3 regions of the Cupriavidus sp. F041 genome follow, and region 3 is predicted to be linked to each of the others. Evidence: predicted binding sites of a transcription regulator. Region 3 holds the regulator's gene; each other region holds the start of a gene.
What was found. Region 3 encodes FNR, which switches genes on or off when oxygen is low (the NO sensors DNR and NnrR bind a similar motif). Its sites were predicted from a motif close to TTGATNNNNATCAA; they were not measured.
Positions count from the first base shown of each region.

Region 1: a site for FNR is predicted at 3,668-3,681, ahead of paaA (1,2-phenylacetyl-CoA epoxidase subunit PaaA). Genes of this name have one in related genera too.
Region 2: a site for FNR is predicted at 3,902-3,915, ahead of ACZY0R_RS28075 (universal stress protein). Genes of this name have one in related genera too.

Region 1 covers NZ_JBVASY010000002.1:339,225-346,853, forward strand. Annotated here, with positions in the region: gene paaE (1,2-phenylacetyl-CoA epoxidase subunit PaaE) at 1-906, opposite strand, end outside; gene paaD (1,2-phenylacetyl-CoA epoxidase subunit PaaD) at 930-1,475, opposite strand; gene paaC (1,2-phenylacetyl-CoA epoxidase subunit PaaC) at 1,482-2,285, opposite strand; gene paaB (1,2-phenylacetyl-CoA epoxidase subunit PaaB) at 2,297-2,581, opposite strand; gene paaA (1,2-phenylacetyl-CoA epoxidase subunit PaaA) at 2,595-3,599, opposite strand; gene ACZY0R_RS18635 (TetR family transcriptional regulator) at 3,822-4,526, opposite strand; gene ACZY0R_RS18640 (AMP-binding protein) at 4,721-7,567, shown strand.
Region 2 covers NZ_JBVASY010000002.1:2,327,480-2,335,108, reverse strand. Annotated here, with positions in the region: gene ACZY0R_RS28095 (L,D-transpeptidase family protein) at 1-1,432, opposite strand, end outside; gene ACZY0R_RS28090 (universal stress protein) at 1,607-2,062, opposite strand; gene ACZY0R_RS28085 (zinc-dependent alcohol dehydrogenase family protein) at 2,161-3,168, opposite strand; gene ACZY0R_RS28080 (universal stress protein) at 3,390-3,869, shown strand; gene ACZY0R_RS28075 (universal stress protein) at 3,975-4,805, shown strand; gene ACZY0R_RS28070 (BON domain-containing protein) at 4,842-5,495, shown strand; gene ACZY0R_RS28065 (lipid-binding SYLF domain-containing protein) at 5,589-6,089, shown strand; gene ACZY0R_RS28060 (flavodoxin family protein) at 6,100-6,630, shown strand; gene ACZY0R_RS28055 (bifunctional aminoglycoside phosphotransferase/ATP-binding protein) at 6,840-7,629, opposite strand, start outside.
Region 3 covers NZ_JBVASY010000002.1:2,505,827-2,513,455, reverse strand. Annotated here, with positions in the region: gene ccoN (cytochrome-c oxidase, cbb3-type subunit I) at 1-397, shown strand, start outside; gene ccoO (cytochrome-c oxidase, cbb3-type subunit II) at 417-1,094, shown strand; gene ACZY0R_RS28990 (cbb3-type cytochrome oxidase subunit 3) at 1,098-1,301, shown strand; gene ccoP (cytochrome-c oxidase, cbb3-type subunit III) at 1,305-2,231, shown strand; gene ccoG (cytochrome c oxidase accessory protein CcoG) at 2,281-3,774, shown strand; gene ACZY0R_RS28975 (FixH family protein) at 3,799-4,020, shown strand; gene ACZY0R_RS28970 (hypothetical protein) at 4,023-4,268, shown strand; gene fnr (fumarate/nitrate reduction transcriptional regulator Fnr) at 4,430-5,155, opposite strand; gene ACZY0R_RS28960 (sulfite exporter TauE/SafE family protein) at 5,442-6,200, shown strand; gene scpB (SMC-Scp complex subunit ScpB) at 6,787-7,629, shown strand, end outside.

The DNA.
Region 1 (7,629 bases), 2.2 Mb from region 3:
AAGGCCCGCTTTCAGGCCGACATCGAGCACGCTGACCCCCACATAAGGCAGCCGCAGCTTGCGCCGCTTGCCGTCGATGATCACTTCCAGGTCCGCCGCGGGCATGTCGTCGGTGATTTCGATGGGCGGCACGCCCGCTTGCGGCAGCGGTGTGCCGAAGCGTTCGACGTGCACCTTCTCCGGCGCCACGCCGGCTGCCTTGAGCGCGGCTTCGGCGGCGTCCATCATCGGGCCGGGGCCGCAGATGAACGCCTCATCGATTTCGTCGGCCGGCGTGAGCGTTTCCAGGAATGCCCGGCATTTCTCCTGATCCAGCACGCCGTTGAACAGTTCGACTTCCTGCAAATCATCGGACAACACGTGATACAGCGAGAACCGGCTCATATAGCGGTTCTTCAGGTCTTCCAGTTCCTCGGCGAACATGATCGCGTCGACGCTGCGGTTGCCGTACACCAGCGTGAACCGGCTGGTCGGCTCCGTCTCAAGCGTGGTCTTGATGATCGCGAGCACGGGCGTGATGCCCGAGCCGCCCGAGAACGCCACGTAGGTTCGCGACAGGTCGGCGTTCAGGTGCGTGAAGAAGCGGCCATCGGGTGTCATCACCTCGATCTCATGGCCAGGCTGCAGCGTGTCGAACGCGAAGTTCGAAAAGCGCCCGCCGCGCACGCGCTTGATGCCGATGCGCAGTTCGCCATCGCGGTCGTAGTCGGTGACGCCCACGCAGATCGAATACGAGCGCCGGGTCTCCTCGCCATCGAGGTGCGCCTTCAGCGTGACGAATTGTCCTTGCGTGAAGCGGTACGCGTCGCGCAGGTCCTCGGGCACCTCGAAGGAGACGGTCACGGCATCGGCGGTTTCGGGCCGTACCTCGCGGATACGCAAAGGATGGAATTGTGGAGTCGCCATAATGTCGGTCCAGGTCAGTACGGTCAGTACGGTTTGAAGTAATCGAACGGCTCGCGGCAATCGATGCAGCGGTACAGCGCCTTGCATGCCGTCGAGCCGAACTGCGCGAGGAGTTCGGTGTGCACCGAGCCGCATTGCGGGCAGGCTGGCTTGTCCGGGGCAGCTGCGCGAGGCACGAAGCGGATGGTCTTTTCTTGCGGGGCATCGCCGCTGCCGCAGTTGCCGGCAGGTGGCGCGATGCCGTAGCGGCGCAGCTTGTCGCGCGCTTCGCTGGTCATCCAGTCGGTGCTCCACGCAGGGGCAAGCACGGTGACGATGCGATGGGGGACGATCCCGGCGGCGTCCAGCGCCTGCCCGATATCCTCGGCAATCTGCGACATCGCCGGGCACCCCGAATAGGTTGGCGTGATGACGACTTCGACGGCGTCGTCGGCGCCGCGGCGCACGTCGCGCAGGATGCCCAGCTCGCGAATCGATACCACGGGGATCTCCGGGTCCGGTACCGCCTCAAGTACGGTCCAGGCGCGTTCCAGCGTGGTGTCGGCATGCATCAATGTGGCTGCGGTCATCGCGATCTACCAGGTAGCGCCGGGATGCTGGCGTGCCAGGGACTGCATTTCGGCAAGCAGGAAGCCCATGTGTTCCGAATGTTCGCCGTGCTTGCCGGTCGTAACGTGTTTCACCGGGGACGGCAGCTTGAGGGTCGCCTGGGCAATGACCTGCTCAACGTCTGCCTGCCATGCGGGTTCGAGGCCCGCCACCAGGGGGCCGACGCCGGCCTCGGCCATCGCGATCTCCACCGCATCGGTTGCAAAGAACTCCCGCGTGTATGGCATCAGGTAATCCAGTGCCGCCTGTGCGCGCCGGTGCGACTCCGCCGTGCCGTCGCCGAAACGGATCAGCCACTCGCTGGCATGGCTGAGGTGATAGCGCGTCTCCTTCAGCGATTTCGCGGCGATGGCCGCCAGTTGCGCGTCGGTGGACGATTGCAATGCCGTCCACAGATGGGCCATCAGCGCGGAGTAGAGGAAGTTGCGCACTATCGTGACGGCATAGTCGCGCTCGGTGCGTGCGGTGCCGGCGAGCGGCCCGAAGTGCGGCAGCTCCACCATCGTGTAGTTGGCGAACTCGCGCTCGGAGCGGAAGTAGGCGTAGCTGTCTTCGGTTTTCTTCGCGCCGCTCAGCGCTTCGTCGAGCGTAGCCGCGTGCGAGTACAGCAGCCGCGCCTGGCCGATCAGGTCGAGGCTGGTATTCGCCAGCGCGATGTCCTCCTCGAGCGCCGGGCCATGGCTGCACCACTCGCTGTTGCGCTGGCCGAGGATCAGCGCGTTATCGGCCAGGCGCAGCACGTACGACAAATGTTGGGGCGTGTTCATCATTGCGTCTCGTCTTACATGTGGTCGATTTCGGCAGGCAGCACGAAGAAGGTCGGATGGCGATAGATCTTGTCGCCGGCCGGCTCGAAGAAAGACTCCTTGTCGGCAGGATCGGACGCCGTGATTGCCGCCGACGGCACCACCCAGATGCTCACGCCTTCCTGCCGGCGCGTATAGACGTCGCGCGCCATGCGCAGTGCCGCGCTTGCATCGGATGCGTGCAGGCTGCCGCAGTGCTTGTGGTCCAGGCCCTGCTTGCTGCGCACGAACACTTCCCAGATCGGCCATTCCTTGTTCATCTTCATCTCCTGTTCAAGCGGCTTGCTTGTGAGCCCGCGCGGCCTGTTTTTCGGCATACGCCAGCGCGGCTTCGCGCACCCACGCACCATCGTTGTGCGCCTTCACCCGGGTGGCGAGGCGCTCCTTGTTGCAAGGCCCGTCGCCGTTCACGACGCGCCAGAATTCTTCCCAGTCGATCGCACCGTAGTCGTGCGCCTTGCGCTCTTCATTCCACTTCAGGTCCGGATCGGGCAGCGTCACGCCGAGGATGCGGGCTTGTTCGACGGTCGCATCGACGAACTTCTGGCGCAGGTCATCATTCGAGATCCGCTTGATGCCCCATTGGAACGACTGGCCGCTGTGGATGGAGTCCTTGTCGCTCGGGCCGAACATCATCAGCACCGGCCACCACCAGCGGTCCACCGCCTGCTGCACCATGTCCTTTTGCGCCTGGGTGCCCTTCATCATCGACAGCAGGGCGTCGAAGCCCTGGCGCTGGTGGAAGGACTCCTCCTTGCAGATGCGGATCATGGCGCGGGCGTACGGGCCGTAGGTGCAACGGCACAGCGGGATCTGGTTCATGATCGCCGCGCCATCCACCAGCCAGCCGATCACGCCCACGTCCGCCCAGGTCGGCGTGGGGTAATTGAAGATGCTCGAGTACTTGGCTTTGCCGGCGTGCAGGGCGTCGACCAGTTGGTCGCGCGACACGCCCATCGTTTCGGCTGCGCTATACAGATACAGGCCATGCCCACCCTCGTCCTGCACCTTGGCGAGCAGGATCGCCTTGCGCTTCAGGCTCGGGGCCCGGCTGATCCAGTTGCCCTCGGGCTGCATGCCGATGATTTCCGAGTGCGCGTGCTGGGAAATCTGCCGGATCAGCGTCTTGCGATACGCATCTGGCATCCAGTCCTGCGCCTCGATCTTGCCGTCAGCCGCCATCAGGGCGTCGAAATGCGCTTGCTGCGGCGAGGTATCGGCCGGCGCAGTGCCGGGCGGTTGCGCGTTGCCCGGGAGATCGAGAGATTGGGTGTACATGGAGATTTCCTGTGAGGCGATGCCGCAGTATATTTATAAACCGACCGGTCGGTCGATGAATTGTTTGGATGACTTTAATCAAGCGATAGTTTTGAGGGGTGAGTGTGGAGGGTTAGCTACGCGGCGTAGAGCGGGTGTGCGCGAGGCTGCCTGCAGCGGGGTTGATCCGTCGTTGGCATTGCCGGATTTGACGGTTTTCGTTCGCTGCGGCTGGACCACCCGCTAGGAGCGGGGAAACGACCTCCAGGGCGCATGTGGACCGGTCGGAGTTTGCCGAATGGTCATCGCAATTGGGCGGGCGCCCCCCGCGCCGCCGGGCGTGCGCAAGGCCAGCCGCTCGGCAAGCCGTAGTTGCCGGTCCAGCCAGGCCTGCGTGCGGCTGGCCTCCGGTGACGGGTCGTGTAGCCAGACGCCAAATGTGGAGAGAAAGATCCCGGTCAGCACGACCTCTTCCGCCTCCCGGCGCAAGCCGGCCGCCGGCAGGCAGCCGGCCTCCCGGATCCATTGCACGGTGCGGCTGATATGCAGCAGGCCTTGCGCCTGCAGATGCAAGTGCTCCGGCTGCAGCTTGTAGCGCAGCATCTCTGCGGTGAGCCGCCGATGCGGCGCCAGGGCCTCCAGCCAGGCGAGGATGGCTAGCGAGAGGCGCTCGCGCGTGGACAGGCCATGCCAGCCTTCGCGCTGGGTTGCGCAAACCAGCGCGAAGTCGGCCCGGCCGAACCAGGCCTCTGCCAGGTCGTCCTTCTGCCGGTAGTGCCGGTAAATGTCGGCCAGACCGATCTCCATGGACGCGGCAATCTCATGGAGATGCAATGCATCCCATCCGCCGCGCTCGGCGAGTATCAGCGCGACCTCCAGAATCCTGTCGGCCAGATCGGCGTGCTCCTTCATGGCTCGCACTTCCTTGAGAATCCGTAACTGCGCCACTTCCAAGGATAGCGAGCCGGCGCCGGAGTGGCCAAGCGCGCCGGGTCCGGCCCTGCCCGCCTCGACAAAGCTGGCAGGCGGTCTATCTTAAGGGTGTGTCACTCTGTGCCGCTATCCGAGCACCCTGTACGCCACATTTGCCGCATTCCCTCAGTAGCGGCGGGCGCGCCGCCGGCTTGGACGGAACGGCTGCCATGCGCATGGGACCAAATTCACCCTCCCGGGAAAGCTACGACAACGCGCTGCTCGACATTGTCCGGGAGATGTCGTCGGCAGTGCAGCAGCAGGGGACCGCCGAGATGCCGGTCTCGCTGGACAGCACGCTCGAAGGCGACCTGGGCTTCGATAGCCTGACGCGCGTCGAACTCCTCACCCGCGTCGAGCAGCGGTTTGGCGTCAGCCTGCCCGAGCAAGTCCTGGCCCAGGCCGACACGCCGCGCGCCCTGCTGCGTGCCTTGATGGCCGCCAAGGATCTGCCCCCTGGCACGGGCGGATCGCTCCCGCGGCGTGCCCGCCCGCTGCCGGCGGCCCAGGCTCCGGAGAGTGCCGTCACCTTGACCGATGTGCTCGGCTGGCATCTGCGCCGCCATCCGGCCCGCACTCATATTATCCTGCAGGACGGCAGCAGCGACGACATCCCGATCAGCTTTGCCCAACTGCACCAGCGCGCGACGGCCATGGCCACGGGGCTGGCCGAACGGGGTCTGCGTCCGGGCACGGCCGTGGCCATCATGCTGCCCACCAGCCCTGAGTACTTCTACAGTTTCTGCGCCGTGCTAATTGCCGGTGGCATCCCCGTTCCGCTCTATCCGCCGGCGCGGCTGGCGCAGATCGGCGATCATCTGCAGCGCCATGCCGGCATCCTGGCCAATGCCCAGGCACCCATCCTGGTCACCGTCGCGCAAGCCAAGCCGCTGGCCGCACTGCTCAAGGCCAGCACCGGTACGCTGCACGACGTGGTGACGCCGACGGAACTGGAGGCTTGCACGGGCGGCGGCGCGCCGGTGCACGCGATCGTGCGTGCGCACGATATCGCCCTGCTGCAGTACACCTCTGGCAGCACCGGCTCGCCCAAGGGCGTCGTCCTGACCCACGCCAACCTGCTGGCCAACCTGCGGGCCATGGGGCAGGCCCTGGGCGTTGGCTCCCAGGATGTCTTCGTCAGCTGGCTGCCGCTGTACCACGATATGGGGCTGATCGGGGCGTGGCTGGGCAGCCTCTACTACGCCTATCCCCTGGTCGTGATGTCGCCGCTGGCTTTCCTTGCGCGGCCAGAGCGCTGGCTCTGGGCGATCCACAAGTATCGGGGCACGCTGTCGGGCGGCCCCAACTTTGCCTATGAACTCTGTCTGCGCAAGCTGGCCGATGCGGCGCTGGCCGGACTTGACCTGGGTAGTTGGCGCTTCGCCTTCAATGGTGCCGAGCCGGTAAGCGTGCAGACCATGCGCGCCTTTGCGCAGCGCTTTGTACGCTACGGCCTGCGCCCGGAGGCCATTTCCCCCGTGTATGGGCTGGCGGAGGCCTCGCTGGGCCTGAGCTTTCCCCCGTTGGACCGCGGCCTGCTGGTCGATCGCATCGGCCGGACCGAATTCATGCGCGCCGCCAGGGCAGTCGCCGCGGCGGAGCAGGATAGCGATGTGCTGGAGTTCCCCGCCTGCGGCCGGCCGCTCCCCGGCCATGAAGTGCGCATCGTCGATGCCAGCGGGCGCGAGTTGGCCGAGCGCCACGAGGGGCTGCTGCAGTTCCGCGGCCCGTCGGCTACCAGCGGGTATTTCCGCAATCCGGAGCAGACGCGCCTGCTCTTTGATCACGACTGGGTGAACACCGGGGATTACGCCTATGTCGCCGGCAATGATGTCTTCATCACCGGCCGCGCCAAGGAGATGATCGTGCGCGGCGGCCGCAATATCTACCCGTACGAGCTCGAGCAGGCGATCGGCGCCATCGCGGGCATGCGCAAGGGCTGTGTCGCCGTTTTCGGTTGCCCGGACCCCAGCAGCGGCACGGAACGCATCGTGGTGATGGCCGAAACCGCCGTGAAGGATCTACATGCGCGCCGGATGCTGCACGGGCAGGTGCTGAAGACGGCCATCGACGTGCTGGGCCTGCCTCCCGACCACATTGCCCTGGTCTCGCCGCACAGCATCCTGAAGACCTCGAGTGGCAAGATCCGCCGCGCCGCCTGTCGGGAGCGCTTCGAGCAAGGCCGGCTCGGCCGGGGGCAGGGCGCTCCCTGGCTGCAGATTGCCCGCTTCGGATGGCAGGCGATGCTTCCCCAACTGCGGCGCATCCGGCAGACCGGCGCAGGCCTGGCCTATGCCTGCTACGCCTGGGCCTTGTTCGCCGCGCTGACCCCGGCGACCTGGCTGGCCTCGGTTGCACTGCATCGGCCGCAACTGGGCTGGGCCGTTAGCCACCGTGCCGCAAGGCTGCTGCTCAGGCTGAGCGCGATACCCTGGTTCGTGGACGAGGCCGAGCGCCTGCCGCGCGACCAGCCGTGCATCCTGGTATCGAACCACGCCAGCTACCTGGACGGTATCGTCCTGGTGGCGGCCCTGCCCAGGCCGATCTGCTTCGTGGCCAAGCGCGAGCTTCAATCCCAGCGCATACCCGGCGCCTACCTGGCCAGCATCGGCGCGGATTTCATCGACCGCCTTGATCCGCGGCGAGAGCACGAGGACGTGGAGCGGATCGTGGCGGCGGTGCGCGCCGGGCACTCTGTCCTGTTTTTCCCGGAGGGCACGTTTGGGCGCACGCCCGGCCTGCAAAGCTTCCGTACGGGCGCATTCCTGGCCGCCGCGCACGCCGGCGCGCCGGTGGTGCCGGTCGCCATCCGGGGTACGCGCTCCGTACTGCGGGACGGACAATGGCTGCCGCGGCGCGGACCGATCGGCGTGGTCATCGGCAGCCCGCTGTGGCCGGATGGCGACGACTGGCCCGCCGCCGTGCGCCTGCGCAATACCGCGCGCACAGAGATCCTGCACTATTGCGGCGAGCCGGATGGCTTGCGCGCGACACACCGGGGTTCCAGGCGGGTATAGAACCATAGCCCATGCCCGGCGATCGCCATCTTGCGCCAGGCCATGCTGCTGGCTCGCTCAAG
Region 2 (7,629 bases), 180 kb from region 3:
GCAGCGTGCTGGACTGTCCCCGCTCCATGGCCTCGCGGATGCGCGCTTCGGTCCAGTCGGGTGTGTCCTGCAGCACAAAGCTGGCCAGCGCCACCGGCTCCTCGACACGGATGCAGCCATGGCTCAGGTCGCGCCGGCCGCGCGTGAACAGGCTGGGCGCGGGCGTGTGATGCAGGTAGATATTGTCGTTGTTGGGGAAGATGAACTTGATGTCGCCAAGCGCATTCATCGGTCCCGGCCGCTGCCGGATGCGCAGTTGCCCGCGCTGGACGGCGTCCAGGCTGGCCGCCGACAGCGTGGTCACCGCCTTGCCGTCGCCACCGACGAACTCGAAGCCTTGCCGCTCGAAATAGCCGGGGTCGCGGCGCAGCCTTGGCACGGTTTCCGCGCGCGCAATGGAGGGCGGGACGTTCCAGTATGGGCTGAACTCGATAAACCGCATGTCCTCCTTGAAGAGCGGTGTCCGCGTGTCGAGCGCCTTGCCGACGATGACCCTCATTTCCGCCTTGACCTGGACATGGGCGTCGTGGACCTCGTAGGCACGCAACACGAACTCCGGCACGTTGACCACGATCATGCGCGGGCCCTCCAGTAAGGGCGTCCAGCGCAGGCGCTCCAGTGTCAGCTCGATCTGCCGTACCCGGCCGGCGACCGGCGCATTCAGCTGGGCAAAAGTTCCCGCGCCGATCTCGCCGTCCGCGTCCAGCCCGTGGCGGGCCTGGAACGCCTTGACGCCATCCACTATCGTGCCTTCGTAGCGTTCCGGGGCCGGCGTGCCCACGGGCAGGTCGCCGAGGGCGATCAGGCGCTGCGTCAGCGCCGGCACGCCGGCGTAGGCCTGGCCGCTCACCAGCTTCCTGTCCGGCAGCGGCGGCAGCGGTGCCTGCCAGGCCGCATGGCCAGCCAGCGCGCGATAGCGGGCAAGCGCCCCGCGCAGGGTGCCATAGAGCGGGAACGCCGGCGCCGCCCGCAGGACTGCCTCGGGCAGATCGTGCCCGGCGACGGCTGCGCGCAGGTAGGCCGACGGATTGAACTGGCCGTCCGGCGCCGCGGCAAAATTCTCGTGGATTTTGCGGGGATCGACCCGGCCGCCGTGCAGGTCGGCGAGATATTGTTCCATCGCCGCCGTCAGCCTGTTGTCAAGCAAGTTCAAGGCTTCAGGCGCCAGCGGCGGTCCGTCCGCCGCCTGGCCAAGCGCGCGGCGCAGGTCCCCGGCGTCATAGTCGCGGGGTTCCAGCCCGTCGGCCGCGGCGGCGGCGAGGATGTCGGCCGCCTGCCGTGCTTCGGTGGAGGGGCGGCCCTGCGAGAACCAGAGCGTGGCGTCCGCGGCCAGCGTGCCCGCATGGCAGCTCAAGGCCCACGCGCCCAGCAAGCCGGCCACGATTCCGCGCACGGCCGCGCCGTTGCGGCGGAAAAAGGAAGTGCTACGCATCAACCCGTGCATGGCCGGTCGGGGAAACGTCGGGCGCGGTCGGCCCCTTAGCTGTGGAGCGCTTGTCACTGTGGCGTGCTTGTCAAAGGATCGGTTCCTGTATTCCAGCCATCCATATCGTCCATACGGCGGACAGGTGCCGCCGGCATGGAGCCCGCGGTCCCCGTTGCGGATTCACTCCGGGATCTCGCTGCGGACCATCAGCACCGGCTTGTTGCTCTTGTGCACCACGCCTTCAGCCACGCTGCCCATGACCAGGCGCCGGAAGCCGCGTCGGCCGTGCGTGCCGACCACGATCAGGTCCGCATCCCAGCGATCGGCTTCCTCCACGATGGTAGCGGAGACCTGCCCGGGGGAAACGGGAGTCTCGAGGACTTTGGTCGTATGCGGGACGCCGGCTTCCGCCAGGCGCGTGGCGGCGGCCGCCAGCGCGTCGCGCCCCACGGCAAGGATGCCTTCCATCACCTTGTCGGGATCGTAGCTGCCAACGGAGAAGAGGATATCGCTGTCGTCCGCCACGAAGAGCACCTTTACCTCGCTGCCGGTCGCCTTGGCGACCGTGATGGCCTGGCTCAGGGCAAGTTCCGAAGAACGGCTGCCGTCCACCGCGAGCAGAATTTTCTGGTACATGATCGGTGCCTCCGGGCTGGATGTCGCAAGGCGGGCGCGCATGGGCGCCGCGTCCACCAGCAGCATAAGGCGCGGCACAGTTGGCGTATTGACGTACGTCAAGCAGCCTGGGCGACGCGCAATACCGCCGCGCCGGCCAGGCGGCCCGCGCGCAGGTCGTCCAGCGCGGCACCCGCCTGCTCCAGCGGATAGACGGTGGTGGTGGTGCGCAGCGGCGTGGCCTGTGCGATCCCCATCAATTCGAGGCCGTCTCCGCGCGTGAGGTTGGCCACCGACACGATCGACCGCTCCTCCCATAGCAGGCGATACGGAAAGCCAGGGATGTCGCTCATGTGGATGCCGCCGCAAACCACCGTGCCACCCTTGGCGACGGCCTGCAGCGCCATCGGCACCAGCGCGCCGACCGGCGCGAAAATCAGCGCGGCATCGAGCGGCCGTGGCGCGGGCTGGTCGCTGGGACCCGTCCAGCAGGCTCCGGTGTCGCGGGCGAGCTGGCAGGCGGCGTCGTCGCCGGGCCGCGTGAAGGCGAAGACTTCGCGCTGCTGCGCCACTGCGATCTGCGTCACCAGGTGGGCCGCCGCGCCGAAGCCGTAGATGCCGATACGCCGCGCGTCTCCGGCCATGCGCAGCGTGCGGTAGCCGATCAGGCCCGCGCACAGCAGGGGCGCTGCATGCACGTCGTCGTAGCGTTCCGGGATGGAGAAGCAATAGCGGCTGTCTGCCACGACGTACTCGGCATAGCCGCCGTCGCGCGTATAGCCGGTGAACTGGGGCGTGTCGCACAGGTTTTCGCGCTGCGCCGCGCAGAAGCCGCAGTGCCCGCAGGTCTGCCCGAGCCAGGGCACGCCGACACGGTCGCCAGGGGCGAGGCCGCTCACGCCTTCGCCGCAGGACTCGATCCTGCCGACGATCTCGTGTCCGGGAATCAGCGCGTTTTTGGGGTGCGCGAGTTCGCCGTCGAGAATGTGCAGGTCGGTGCGGCACACGCCACAGGTGCTTACGGCGATACGGACCTCGCCAGGGCCCGGACGCGGTACCGGCACACGTGCCAGGCGCAGAACCGGTCCGGCGCCGTCGAAGATCATCGCGCGCATTGAATCCTGCATATTGCCATCCTCCGCGGCCGCACCATGAGGCGCCCGGATTCCATGCTAGGCCATGCCGGCCGCCGGCGCCTGATCCACGTCAAGGGGGCACGCAAGGGGGCACGCAAGGCGGTGCTGCCGGAAAGCTGCGCAAGCCATGATCCAAATCAACATGGACTTCGCGCTGACGCCCAGACTGGAATTGTCTAAAGCGGGCTCGCCGCGGGTGCGGGAGGTAGATGATGTACAGCAAGATCCTGGTTGCCGTGGATGGCAGCGAATCGGCCGACCGGGCGCTGGCGGAGGCTCTCCACCTGGCCGCCGCGATGGGCTCGGAAGTCACCGTGGTGCATGTCATCGATAACAGCTACCTCAGGTACGAGGTCGGCTATGTCGACCTGACAGACCTGCGCACCAGCCTGCTCGAAGGCGGGCAGTCTCTGCTGGACGAGGCCAAGGCCAAGGCCGCTGCGCAGCAGGTGGCATGCAAGACGCTGATCGTGGACGAGCCGCTGGCGCTGGGCGACGTCGCCAGCGCGATCGAGCAGGCGGCGCAACAAACGCGTGCCGAGTTGATCGTGGTGGGCACGCACGGGCGACGCGGCATGCGGCGCCTGCTGATGGGCAGCGTGGCGGAGGGGCTGGTCCGGCAATGCCGCCAGCCGGTACTGCTGGTGCATGCGCCCCCGGCCGCGGAGAACGCCGGCGCAAGGCCGGCGTAACGGAGGGTAGGGGCATAAGCGTGGTAGCTGGCTTGACCTGAATCAATGGCCGCCTCCAGGCGCTTCCTAGACTGGTTGCAGGTTCACCAACTGCGCAGGAATGTCATGGAATACACCAGCATCATGGTCCACCTGGACACCAGTCCACGCGCGATGGACCGGCTTGAAATCGCTGCCCGCCTCGCCGTGGCCCGCCATGCCCGGCTGATCGGGCTGTTTGCCGGCTTTATGCCGGATGTCGCCTGGTACTCCCTGATGGAGGGCGCCCCTGGCTATATCGATGAAGACCGTCAGCGGCGTGACGACTCGCGCAATGACGTGCGCCAACGCTTTCAGGCGGCAACGCACGACCTGGGCGTGGAGACCGAATGGCGCGCGGTGGAAGGCGATCCCCTCGTGACGGCGCTGCGCGAAGTGCGCGAGGCCGATCTTGTCGTCGCGGGGCAATACGATCCGGCCGACCCGGACAGCTTTGTCGCGACCCAGTTTCTGGAGACCATCGTCCTCGACGGCGGCAGGCCGGTCCTTGTCGTTCCATTCGCCGGCAAGTTCGCTGTGCCGGGCGCGCGTGCCATGGTGGCGTGGAACGGTGGACGCGAAGCCACACGTGCCTTGCACGACGCCATGCCGCTGATCGCCGGCGGGGAGGCCAAGGTGCTTTGCGCGCAAGGCGCCGGCGCGCGCGCCGATGCGAGTCTGCCGGGCCACGCCGTGGCCGCGCTGGCGAACCACGGGGTCCGTGCCGATATTGAGTACTGCCAGGCAGGCTCGGACCTGGCGATCGGCGAGCTGTTGCTCTCCCGCGCGGCGGATTCTGGCGCTGATCTGGTGGTGATGGGCGCGTACGGCCGCGGCCGCCTGCGCGAGCTGGTGCTGGGCGGCGTCACCCGGACCTTGCTGGACACCATGACGGTGCCGGTCCTGATGTCACATTAGGCGCCGGCGCGGTTCACGAACGGACAGGGGAGCGCGATGAAGAGCGATACGCAGCTCAAGCAAGACGTCTGCGAGGAACTGGAGTGGGATCCGGAAATCCGTGCCGAGGGCATCGGCGTCCAGGTCAGTGACGGCGTGGTGACCTTGAGCGGCCAGCTCGATAGCTTCGCCGCGAAGCATGCGGTGGAAGAAGCGGTGCGGCGCGTATCCGGCGTGGGCGCACTGGTTGTCGCGCTCGAGGTGCGCCTGTCGCCCGAAGATCAGCGGCCGGATGCCGATATCGCGCGTGGGATCGAGAACGCGCTACTGTGGAACGCCGCCGTGCCCGCCGACGCGATCCAGGTGACGGTAGAGCATGGCGCCGTCACGCTGACGGGCGAGGTGGACCACGGGTACCAGCGCGCGGCTGCCACCGACATGGTGCGGCAGGTGCGCGGAGTGGCCAGCATTGCCAACGGCATCAGCGTGCGTCCGACGATCATCCCGGACGATCTTGCCCAGCGTATTACCAATGCGCTCTCGCGTCAGGCAATCTCCGATGCCGCGCGCCTGCGCATCAGCGTCGCCGGAGGCACGGTCACGCTGTCCGGAACGCTGCGCAACTGGGCCGAGATCCGCGCGGCCCGCGAGACGGCATGGTCCGCGCCGGGGGTGACCCAGGTGGTGGACCAGATGAAGGTTGGGCCATGAGACCTGCGTTGCCGGCTGCCGGCAGGCGGCAGGCGGCGGCGCCTGGCATGCCAGGCGATCGCCGGGGCGGCCGTGTTGTACTGCGCAGCAGGCGTGCCGGCCGCTCCCGACAAGCACGTGCTGGACGCTGACGAGCTCGATACGCGCTGCGAAGCCGTGCTGGTGCGTCTGTACGCGCGCAATCCCGGCGCGCAGGTTTTGGTGGGCAAGGCCAGCGGCGTGCTGGTCTTTCCTCATATACTCGCCGGCGGCGCGGTGGCGGGCGTGGAGCAGGGCGACGGCATGATGCGCGGTGCGGGCGGGGACAAGGCCTACTACCGGCTCGTCGGCGCCTCGCTGGGGGCGCAGGCGGGCATGGGATCCAAGGCAGTCGTGCTGGTATTCCTCACGGAGTACGCGCTCGAGCGCTTTCGTGCCAGCCAGGGCTGGGCGGTGGGCGTGGACGGATCGGTGTCGATCCTGAGCCTGGGTATCGGAGCCAGCGTGGATAGTCATACCGTGCGGGGCGACATCGCCGGCTTTGTGCTCACCAACGGCGGCATCATGATCAACCTGTCGCTGGTCGGCACGCGGATTACCCGGATCCAGAGTTGAGGAGCCATTGATGGAAAACGTCCTGATCGTCTATTACTCGCGCACAGGAACGGCCCGGCAGGCCGCGGAAGAACTGGCGGCGTACTCGGGCTGGCCGCTCGCGGAGGTCAGCGACCAGACCGGCCGCTCCGGCTTGCTGGGCGATGCGCGCTGCGTGTTCGATATCCTGCTGCACCGGCACGTGAGTTACCGCTACGCCGGCCCGGCGCTGGACGAGTGCCAGCGGCTTGTCATCGTCGCACCTATCTGGGTCGGCCACGTGGCCGCTCCCATGCGCAGTTTCCTGCGCGACCACCTGCCGCTGCTCTGCGAGACTTCGATAATCTGCGTGATGGCGCGGCAAGGCGCCTTCAGGGCGGCGGAGGAAGTTTCCCGCCTGGCCTCGGCGCCGCCGTCGCCGGTACTGGCGCTGCGCCAGAGCGAGGTGGCCAGCGGGGCGGCACTGCAGGACCTGCGCGCCTTCGCGGACCAGGTGGAAGCCGCGAACGGACGTACCGGCACCGCGCAGCGGCCTGCGTGGCTTTCGCCGAAAGAAGCCTGAACCGCCGTCTCACCAGGACCGGCAATGCCGCGCCGGCGCGCCACTGCGTTGTTGCCTTGACGCCCTCGCTGACTGCGTTTACCGCGTTACGGCGCTGACGGGTAAGCCTGCGTTCTGCGCGGGCAATGCCACCTGGCCCTCGTTCAGCGACATCGCTTCGGCGAGCGTTTCGGGCTTGGCCCCGCACCGATTGCGCAGCTTGGTCTGCCTCAGCGGCTTGACCCGGCGTCGGCAACTCGCACCACATGGCCCCATTCGTCGCTGCCCAATGGCTCTTGCGCGCGCCGTTGCCACTCCAGCACCTGAAGGTCCGCGTCGGACGGGTCGCCGCCCCGGCGCGCGCGCGTGGCGATGCGTTCGCGCAGGGTCGCCAGGTCGGCATTGCAATCGACGATGGAAAAATGCACGCCCCGGCGCGCGGCCAGCGACGCGAAGCGTAGCCGCTGCTCGCGTGATAGGAACGTCGCGTCGGCGATCATCGGGAAACCCGCGCCGCTGCCAAGCCGGCAGATTGCCAGCAGCCGCCGGTAAACGCGGGCGGTATTGCCGGGCGAGTAATGATCGTGAGGCAGGGCGTGGTTGCCACGCGGCAGACGCTTGCGCTCCACGTCGGAGCGCACGCGGACCATTGCCGCGGCCAGTGTCAGTTGCTGGGCAACGCTGCTTTTGCCGCTGCCGGAGAGGCCATGCATGATGATGATCGCGCCCGGCCGGCGTGTCAGGGCGCCAGAGGCCAGCGCAAGCAGATCGTTGCAGCGCACCTGCGTCGCCGCCATTTCTTCGGCGGTGCCGGTTCCCGCCGCGCTGCGCTGGTGCGCCCGCTCAAGCAGCACGCGCGCGCGCACCACGGCGCGCAGGGCCGTGTAGAACGGCAGCACGGCCAGGCCGGCATAATCGCCGCTGCACTCCAGGTAGGTATTGATCAGGCAATAGGCAAGGTCTTGCCTGCCGGCATGCAGCAGATCCATGAAGAGAAAGGCGGCATCGCTGATCATGTCG
Region 3 (7,629 bases):
CTCCGGCGCGCTGGGCTGGGTCGCGATGATTTCGATCGGCTCGCTCTATTACCTGATCCCGCGTCTGTTTGGCGAGAAGGAGATGTACAGCGTGCGGTTGATCGAACTGCACTTCTGGATCGCCACCATCGGCGTGGTCCTGTACATCGCCTCGATGTGGATCGCAGGCGTGATGGAAGGTTTGATGTGGCGGGCCACGCAGCCCGACGGCACGCTCACCTACGCCTTCGTGGAAGCGGTCAAGGCCAAGTATCCGTTCTACCTGATCCGCTTGCTGGGTGGCCTGTGTTTCCTCTCCGGCATGTTGCTGATGGCCTACAACGTGGCGCGGACCATCATCGGCAAGCCCGCGGTGGATGCGCCGATCCCGACCAGCGTTGGTGCCTCCGCCCATTGATCATTCCAGGATAGAAACGATGTCTGAAAAACGAAGCTTCTTTACGCACGAGACCCTGGAGAAGAACATCGGCTGGCTGATCATCTGCACCATCTTGGTGGTCAGCATCGCCGGGCTCGTCCAGATTGTGCCGCTGTTCTTCCAGCACTCCACTACGGAGCCCGACACTGGGATCAAGCCGTATTCGCCGCTGCGCCTGATGGGCCGCGATATTTATATCCGCGAGGGTTGCGTGGGCTGTCATTCGCAGCAGGTGCGTACGCTGCAGGGCGATGTCGAACGCTATGGCCACTACTCGACGGCTGGCGAATCGGTCTATGACCATCCCTTCCTGTGGGGCTCCAAGCGTACCGGTCCCGACCTGGCGCGCGTGGGCGGCCGCTATTCCGATGACTGGCAGCGCATCCACCTGCGCAATCCGCGCGACGTGGTACCCGAGTCGGTGATGCCGTCCTACCCGTGGCTGGAGAAGGCTCCGTTGCAGGCCAACGATATCCGCGACCGCATGCGCGCGCTGAGGCGGCTGGGTGTGCCCTATACCGACGCCGAGATCGAACAGGCGCCCGCCACGCTGGCAGGCAAGACCGAAGAGGACGCGATGGTCGCCTACCTGCAGGAGCTTGGCATCAGCAAGCGCAATGTGCGTGTGGACACCGCAGCCGCGGCTCAGCCCGCAGCCGCGCCGGCCAAGGAGTAAGCCATGGCAATGATCACTGCGTTTTCCACCGTGATCTCGATGGTGGCGTTTCTCGCGATCTGCTGGTGGGCCTGGTCGTCCGGCCGCAAGGCAGCCAACCAGGAGTCGGCCATGCTGCCATTCGCCTTGCCCGACGAGCCGCTGGCCGCGAACCACGACGGCCGCCATCGTGCCGGCGGCGCAAACAACACCAAGCAGGAACACTGAGTCATGAGCGACTTCTTCACGGATTTCTGGAGTTACTACATTGCCGCCATCGCGCTGGTAGGCATCGTCTGGTGCATATGGCTGCTGTTCTCCCAACGCAAGGTGGTCAAGGTGGCCGGCGCTACCGAAGACACCGGCCACGTGTGGGACGGCGACCTGCGCGAGCTGAACAATCCGCTGCCACGCTGGTGGATGTGGATGTTCCTGCTGGCTTGCCTCTTCGGGCTGGTCTACCTGGTGCTGTACCCCGGCCTGGGTTCCTACGCCGGCGTGCTCAAGACCTCCAGCCGGGTCGAGCTGGAGGCGCATCGCAAGGCGGCTGAGCAGGTGCAGAGCGATGTCTATGGCAAGTACATGCAAATGGACGTCAAGCAGGTGGCCGCGGATCCGGCTGCGCGCGAGATCGGGCAGCGCCTGTTTCTCAACTACTGCGCGCAATGCCATGGCTCCGACGCGCGCGGCAGCCGCGGCTTTCCTAACCTGACCGACAACGACTGGCTGTATGGCGGCGATCCCGCCACCATCACCCAGACCATTACCAAGGGCCGTAATGGCGTGATGCCGTCATTCGCTTCGACTATCGACGGCAAGCTGGCCGGCGACGTCGCGCAATACGTTCGTTCGCTGTCAGACTTGTCTTCCGATCCGATTCGCGCCTCGCGTGGCGAAAGCACATTCAAGTCCACGTGCGCGGCTTGCCATGGTTCTTCCGGCAAGGGCAACCAGGCGCTCGGTGCGCCCAACCTGTCGGACAAGGTCTGGCTGTACGGCAGTTCGGAGGCAAACATCGTCGATGCCATCCTGAAGGGTCACAACAACCACATGCCGGCACACGAGGAAATCCTGACGCCGGAGCGCATCCGCATGCTGACGGCCTATGTCTGGGGACTGTCGAACAATGGGGCGGCCCCCTCGGGGAGCGGGCAATGAACCGCGACGCCTGCATGTGGAGCCTGCGTGCCGCTGGGGGTGATCGCCCATGAATGCCCCGGAACCGGAACCGCTGAGAAAGCACGGAGCCGCCTGGGGGCCTCTTCGCGAGCCCGCATCCGCCACGGGCGATGGGGAAACCTCGGATGAAACCCTGTACGAAGTCCGCCGCAAGATCTATCCGCGCTCGGTCACAGGTGCGTTTTCGAGCTGGCGGGTCTGGATGGTGGTCCTGACCCAGCTGTTCTTCTATGGCATGCCCTGGCTGCAATGGAACGGCCGCCAGGCCATGCTGTTCGATCTCGGCGCGCGCAAGTTCTACATCTTCGGCCTGGTGCTCTGGCCGCAGGATGTGATCTACCTGTCCGTGCTGCTGGTGATTTCCGCGCTCTCGCTGTTCCTGTTCACGGCGATCGCGGGTCGCCTGTTCTGCGGCTATGCCTGTCCGCAGACGGTGTACACCGAGATCTTCATGTGGATCGAGCGGCATGTGGAAGGCGATCGCTTTGCCCGCATCCGCCTGGATGGCGATCCGTGGAGCGCGCGCAAGCTGCGGCTCAAGGCCACCAAGCACACACTCTGGATCGTGATCGCGCTGTGGACCGGCTTTACCTTCGTAGGGTACTTCTCGCCCATTCGCGAGTTGGGCGGCCACGTGCTCAGCCTGTCGCTGGGGCCGTGGCAAACGTTCTGGATGCTGTTCTACGCCTTCGCCACCTGGGGCAACGCCGGCTTCATGCGCGAGCAGGTGTGCAAGTACATGTGTCCTTATGCACGCTTCCAGAGCGTGATGGTCGATCGCGACACGTATGTGGTGACGTATGACGTGGGCCGCGGCGAGCCGCGCGGCAGCCGCTCGCGCAAGGTGGACCACCAGGCCGCCGGCCTGGGCGATTGCGTGAACTGCAGCATCTGCGTGCAGGTCTGTCCCACCGGCATCGATATTCGCGACGGCCTGCAGTACGACTGCATAGGTTGCGGCGCCTGCATCGACGCCTGCAACCAGGTCATGGACAAGATGGCGTATCCGCGCGGGCTGATCCGCTACACCTCGGAGAACGCCATGCGCAGCGTGCTGCCCGAGGCGGAGGCGCGCAAGCGTCTGTTCCGGCCGCGCACGGTGGTGTACTCCGTGATCTGGCTGGCCCTGGTTGCCGGCTTCACGGTGTCGCTGGCCATGCGCACGCCGCTCAAGGTCGATATCATCCGCGACCGCGGCGCGCTGGGCAGGGAAGTGGAGGGGCGCTGGATCGAGAACGTCTATCGCCTGCAACTGATCAACACGACCGAGGCGCCGATGCATGTGGCCATCCGCGCGGACAGTGATGACCTGAAGGGCCTGGCCGTGGAATATGATCACGCTGCGGGCAATCTCGAGCCCACCTCAAACCGCCTGATTCCGATTCGCGTGCGCGTGCCGATCGAAGCCGCTGGCCGGGGCACGCACAAGATCCAGGTGACGGTCACCGCGACAGGAGATGACAGTGGGGGCGGCGCGGAAATCAGCCAGGGCACCAGCTTCATCGTACCGCGCAATCTTTGAACCGAGAAATCTAGAGGAGGCCTGATGATGCAGCAAAGCAATCCCTGGTGGAAGGAACCCTGGCCATGGCTGCTGATGAGCGGGCCCTTGCTGGCGATGGTGGCCTGCGGGGTCACGATCTGGCTGGCTATGACGCACCCGGACCCGCCCGTTGTCGATGGCGTATCGCGGCACGGGCTGGTGGTCGAGAAGGCGGGTAGCGGTATCGGGCGGCAAGCTGCGCCGGCCACGGCGCAGGCGAGGTGACCATGAGACTGCGCTGGCTGATGTGGGTGCTATGGCCCGGCTTCCTGGTAGCCGGGCTGACGACCGCTCTGGTGTTTTCGGTGGTCGATCCCGGCGATCTGCGCTTCTTCGGACAGCCGGTCGAGGCGTCGCGGGAGGCGGTTTACACAGTGAGCTTCCTGATAGCGTGGGTGCTCTGTTCGCTGTCGAGTGGCCTGACGCTTTACACCATGCCCACGCGGCTGGCGGAGACAGACGAACTGGAGTGAGCGCGATGCGCGTCTTCGCGCTGCGGGGCAGGGGGCGGCGGAGCAGGGGTGCCGTGGCCAGGCCGGCGCGGCGTGGCATTGGCACAACGCAAGGAAGGCAAGGCGGCCGCCAATGCCGCCGGAGCCGGGAAGCTCCGCGCGGCCGGTCGATGCCTGCCGGACTAGCAGGACTTGTTGATGATCTGCTTGATGCCTGTCATGTCGACCAGCTTGACGTGCCGCTGGCGGATCTGGATCAGCCCGGCTTCCGCAAAACGGGAGAACAGGCGGCTGACGGTTTCGAGCTTGAGCCCGAGGTAGCTGCCGATCTCCTCGCGGCTCATGCGCAGGACGAACTCGGAGGCCGAATAGCCGCGCGCGGAAAGGCGCTCCGAAAGGTTGATCAGGAAGGCGGCAAGGCGCTCTTCGGCGCGCATCGAGCCCAGCGTGATCAGCATCACCTGGTCCTGCGAGATTTCCTTGCTCATCAGCCGCATGAACTGGTGTTGCAACGACGGGAGCGAACCGGACAGCGACTGGAGGTCGCCGAAGCGCACCACGCAAACTTCGGTATCCTCAAGGGCGGTGGCGTCGGATGCGTGCTGCATTTCGCCAAGGCCGTCGAGCCCGACGACTTCGCCGGGGAGGTGGAAGCCCGTGATCTGCGAGCGGCCATCTTCCATCGTCAGGTGGGTTTTGAGCGTGCCGAAGCGGATCGCATAGACGGCGGTGAGCGGATCGCCGAGGCGGTACAGGGTCTCGCCCTTGCGTACGCGCACGCGCTCCTGCACCAGCGAATCCATTTTTTCGAGGTCCTGCTGCGACATGCCGACGGGCAGGCAGAGCTGTCCCAGCGAGCAAGTGGAGCAGCGGGGCGACATCTCGGTAATGGGAATGGATGTTAGCAATTGGGGCCTGTCGGTTTAGCGCAATCACTCAAGCGCGTGTGGCAGGCGCATTGAGTTGAAAGCTTGACGTTGAGAGCTGTCGGTTGGAAGCGCTATCCACATTAGCCTGGCGCGGGTCTGGCGGGGCCTGCCATCTGCGTGGCGCCGCCTGCCGTGCCCGTCGTCATGATTCGCGATTGCGCGGATGTGCGCGGGCGCCGGGCTTCATGTTGATAGCGCCTCTTGGAGTCGCGGGGGCGCGTAGGGCGCATTTTACCGCGCCAGGGGATGTGATTGGGAGGAGAAGTTGACCGTAGGCGTGCTCTTCAGCGTTTTTACCCTGGCTTTGCTAGGCGGTGTGCATTGCGCGGCCATGTGCGGCGGGATTGCGCTTGCCGCCGAGCAGGGCGGCACGGCCCGTGTGCCGGCCATCATCCTGCGCCAGCCAGGCCACTGGCTGCTCGAACTCCTGGTGATGCACGCCGGGCGGCTGAGCATGTATGCGCTGTTGGGTGCCTTGCTGGGTACCTTGGGCGCCGGTGTCTGGAAGGCCCAGTACCTGCCGCTGCAGCGCTGGCTGTTCGGGATCGGCAGCATGATGCTGGTCATGTCGGGCTTATGGATGTTGCGCGGGCGCGTCGTGGGGGCTGCCTGGCTGGAGCGGTTTGCCGCGCGCGGCGCTGGCGGTTTGCTCCGGGTTTTTGCCGCCGTGGGCGCGCGCCTGGCGCCCATGGGCCTGCCACAGGGGCGGCTGCTGCGCCGCTACGGCATGGGGCTGGCCTGGGGGCTGGTACCATGCGGCATGGTCTATGGCGCCCTGGCGATGGCGCTGCTGGCCGGGAACGCCCCTTCGGGGGCGCTGGTGATGGCCGTGTTCGGACTGGGCACTTTGCCAAACCTGTTGGTTATCTCGGGCCTGTCCGGCTACCTCAGGCAGTGGTCGCGCCGCCCGGCGGTACGTACCGTTGCCGGTTTGGCGGTGGTTGCCTTTGGTGTGGTCGGGGTGGCGCGCGCGCTGCTTTTACCAGAGACGCTGGCCGCGCACGGCTTCTGTCTGGTCTTCTGATACGCCGCTTCATGGCGCATTGCGCACTTTGCCGGGCAGATGCCTGTGCGAATCGGTTGCAGGTTTGCCAGGGAATGCCATACAATCGCAAGAACAGCGATATCGCGCAGCGTATTTCATCGTGGCATCGTCAGGTAGCATTCGCACTCAGGGATGCATGCCAGGAACCCTCGAGCACGTATTACCGCCAGGGACCGTTCCCAATCCGCCGTCCGGTTCAAAAGATTATTTGGTTCAAAAGACCAGCCACGGCAGGGCGGGGTGAAATAGGCCAAGCAGGCCCGATATCCGTATTTTTCTTGCACCCGGAGCGACGGACGTCGTGCCGGACAGGTCCGCCACATCAGGGGGAAGGCGCGACGCAAGGGCTCCGTCGACCGGCAGGTAAAGCCGGTGGCCGGGCGATCTCCTGCCGGGCAGGTCCGGCACCCGATGCAAAAAAGAAAGCGCACGACTGCATGCATCAAGCATTGCGGTTGGCTGCGCGGTCAGATGGCGGTGGCAATTCCAACCGCTGAACCCGCAATCTCCAGTGCGTCCGGGTTTGTCCGGGGCGCAGGTGCAAAGACAGGCTGCACGCAATCACATGAATACCCAAGAGGCGAAGATCGTCCTCGAGACCGCGCTGATCTGTGCGCAGGAACCCTTGCGCGTCAATGACTTGCGCCGGCTTTTTGCCGACGACGTCGGTGCCGACACCATTCGGGTGCTGCTGGAAGAGCTGCGCCGCGACTGGGAGCAGCGCGGCGTGGAACTCGTGGCGCTGGCCAGCGGCTGGCGCTTTCAGAGCCGTCCCGTCATGCGCGAATACCTGGACCGACTGAATCCTGAAAAACCGCCGAAATATTCCCGCGCGGTCATGGAGACGCTGGCGATCATCGCCTACCGGCAGCCGGTCACCCGGGGCGATATCGAGGAAATCCGCGGTGTTGCGGTGAGCACCGAAGTCGTGAAGAAGCTCGAGGACCGTAGCTGGATCGAGGTGATCGGCTACCGCGACGTGCCGGGCCGGCCGGCCTTGTACGCCACCACCAAGCACTTCCTTGATGATCTTGGCCTGCGCACGCTAGACGAGTTGCCGCCGCTGGAGGATGTCCAGGCGCAGACGCAAGCCGCGCTGCTGAACCAGGAGCCCATCGATTTCGAGCCCCTGGGCACCGTGCCTGCTCTGCCGGCCGGAAGCGACGAAGAAGCGTTCGCGGATGCCGGCGGGGGTGAAGCCGAGGCCGGCGAGGAGGCTGCGGGCGACGCTGGCGCGCCCGTCGCCGATGTGTCTGAAGCTGGCGAATTGACCCGGTCCGTTCCTGGTGTCCTCGATGCTGGTGCCACGGATGGCATCGCCGAACTGGTAGAAGCATTTGAAAAGAAGGAAGCCTCGGTGCAGGCGCAAGCCGTGCCCGAGGCAGAAGTACCCGCGGTGTCCGACCCG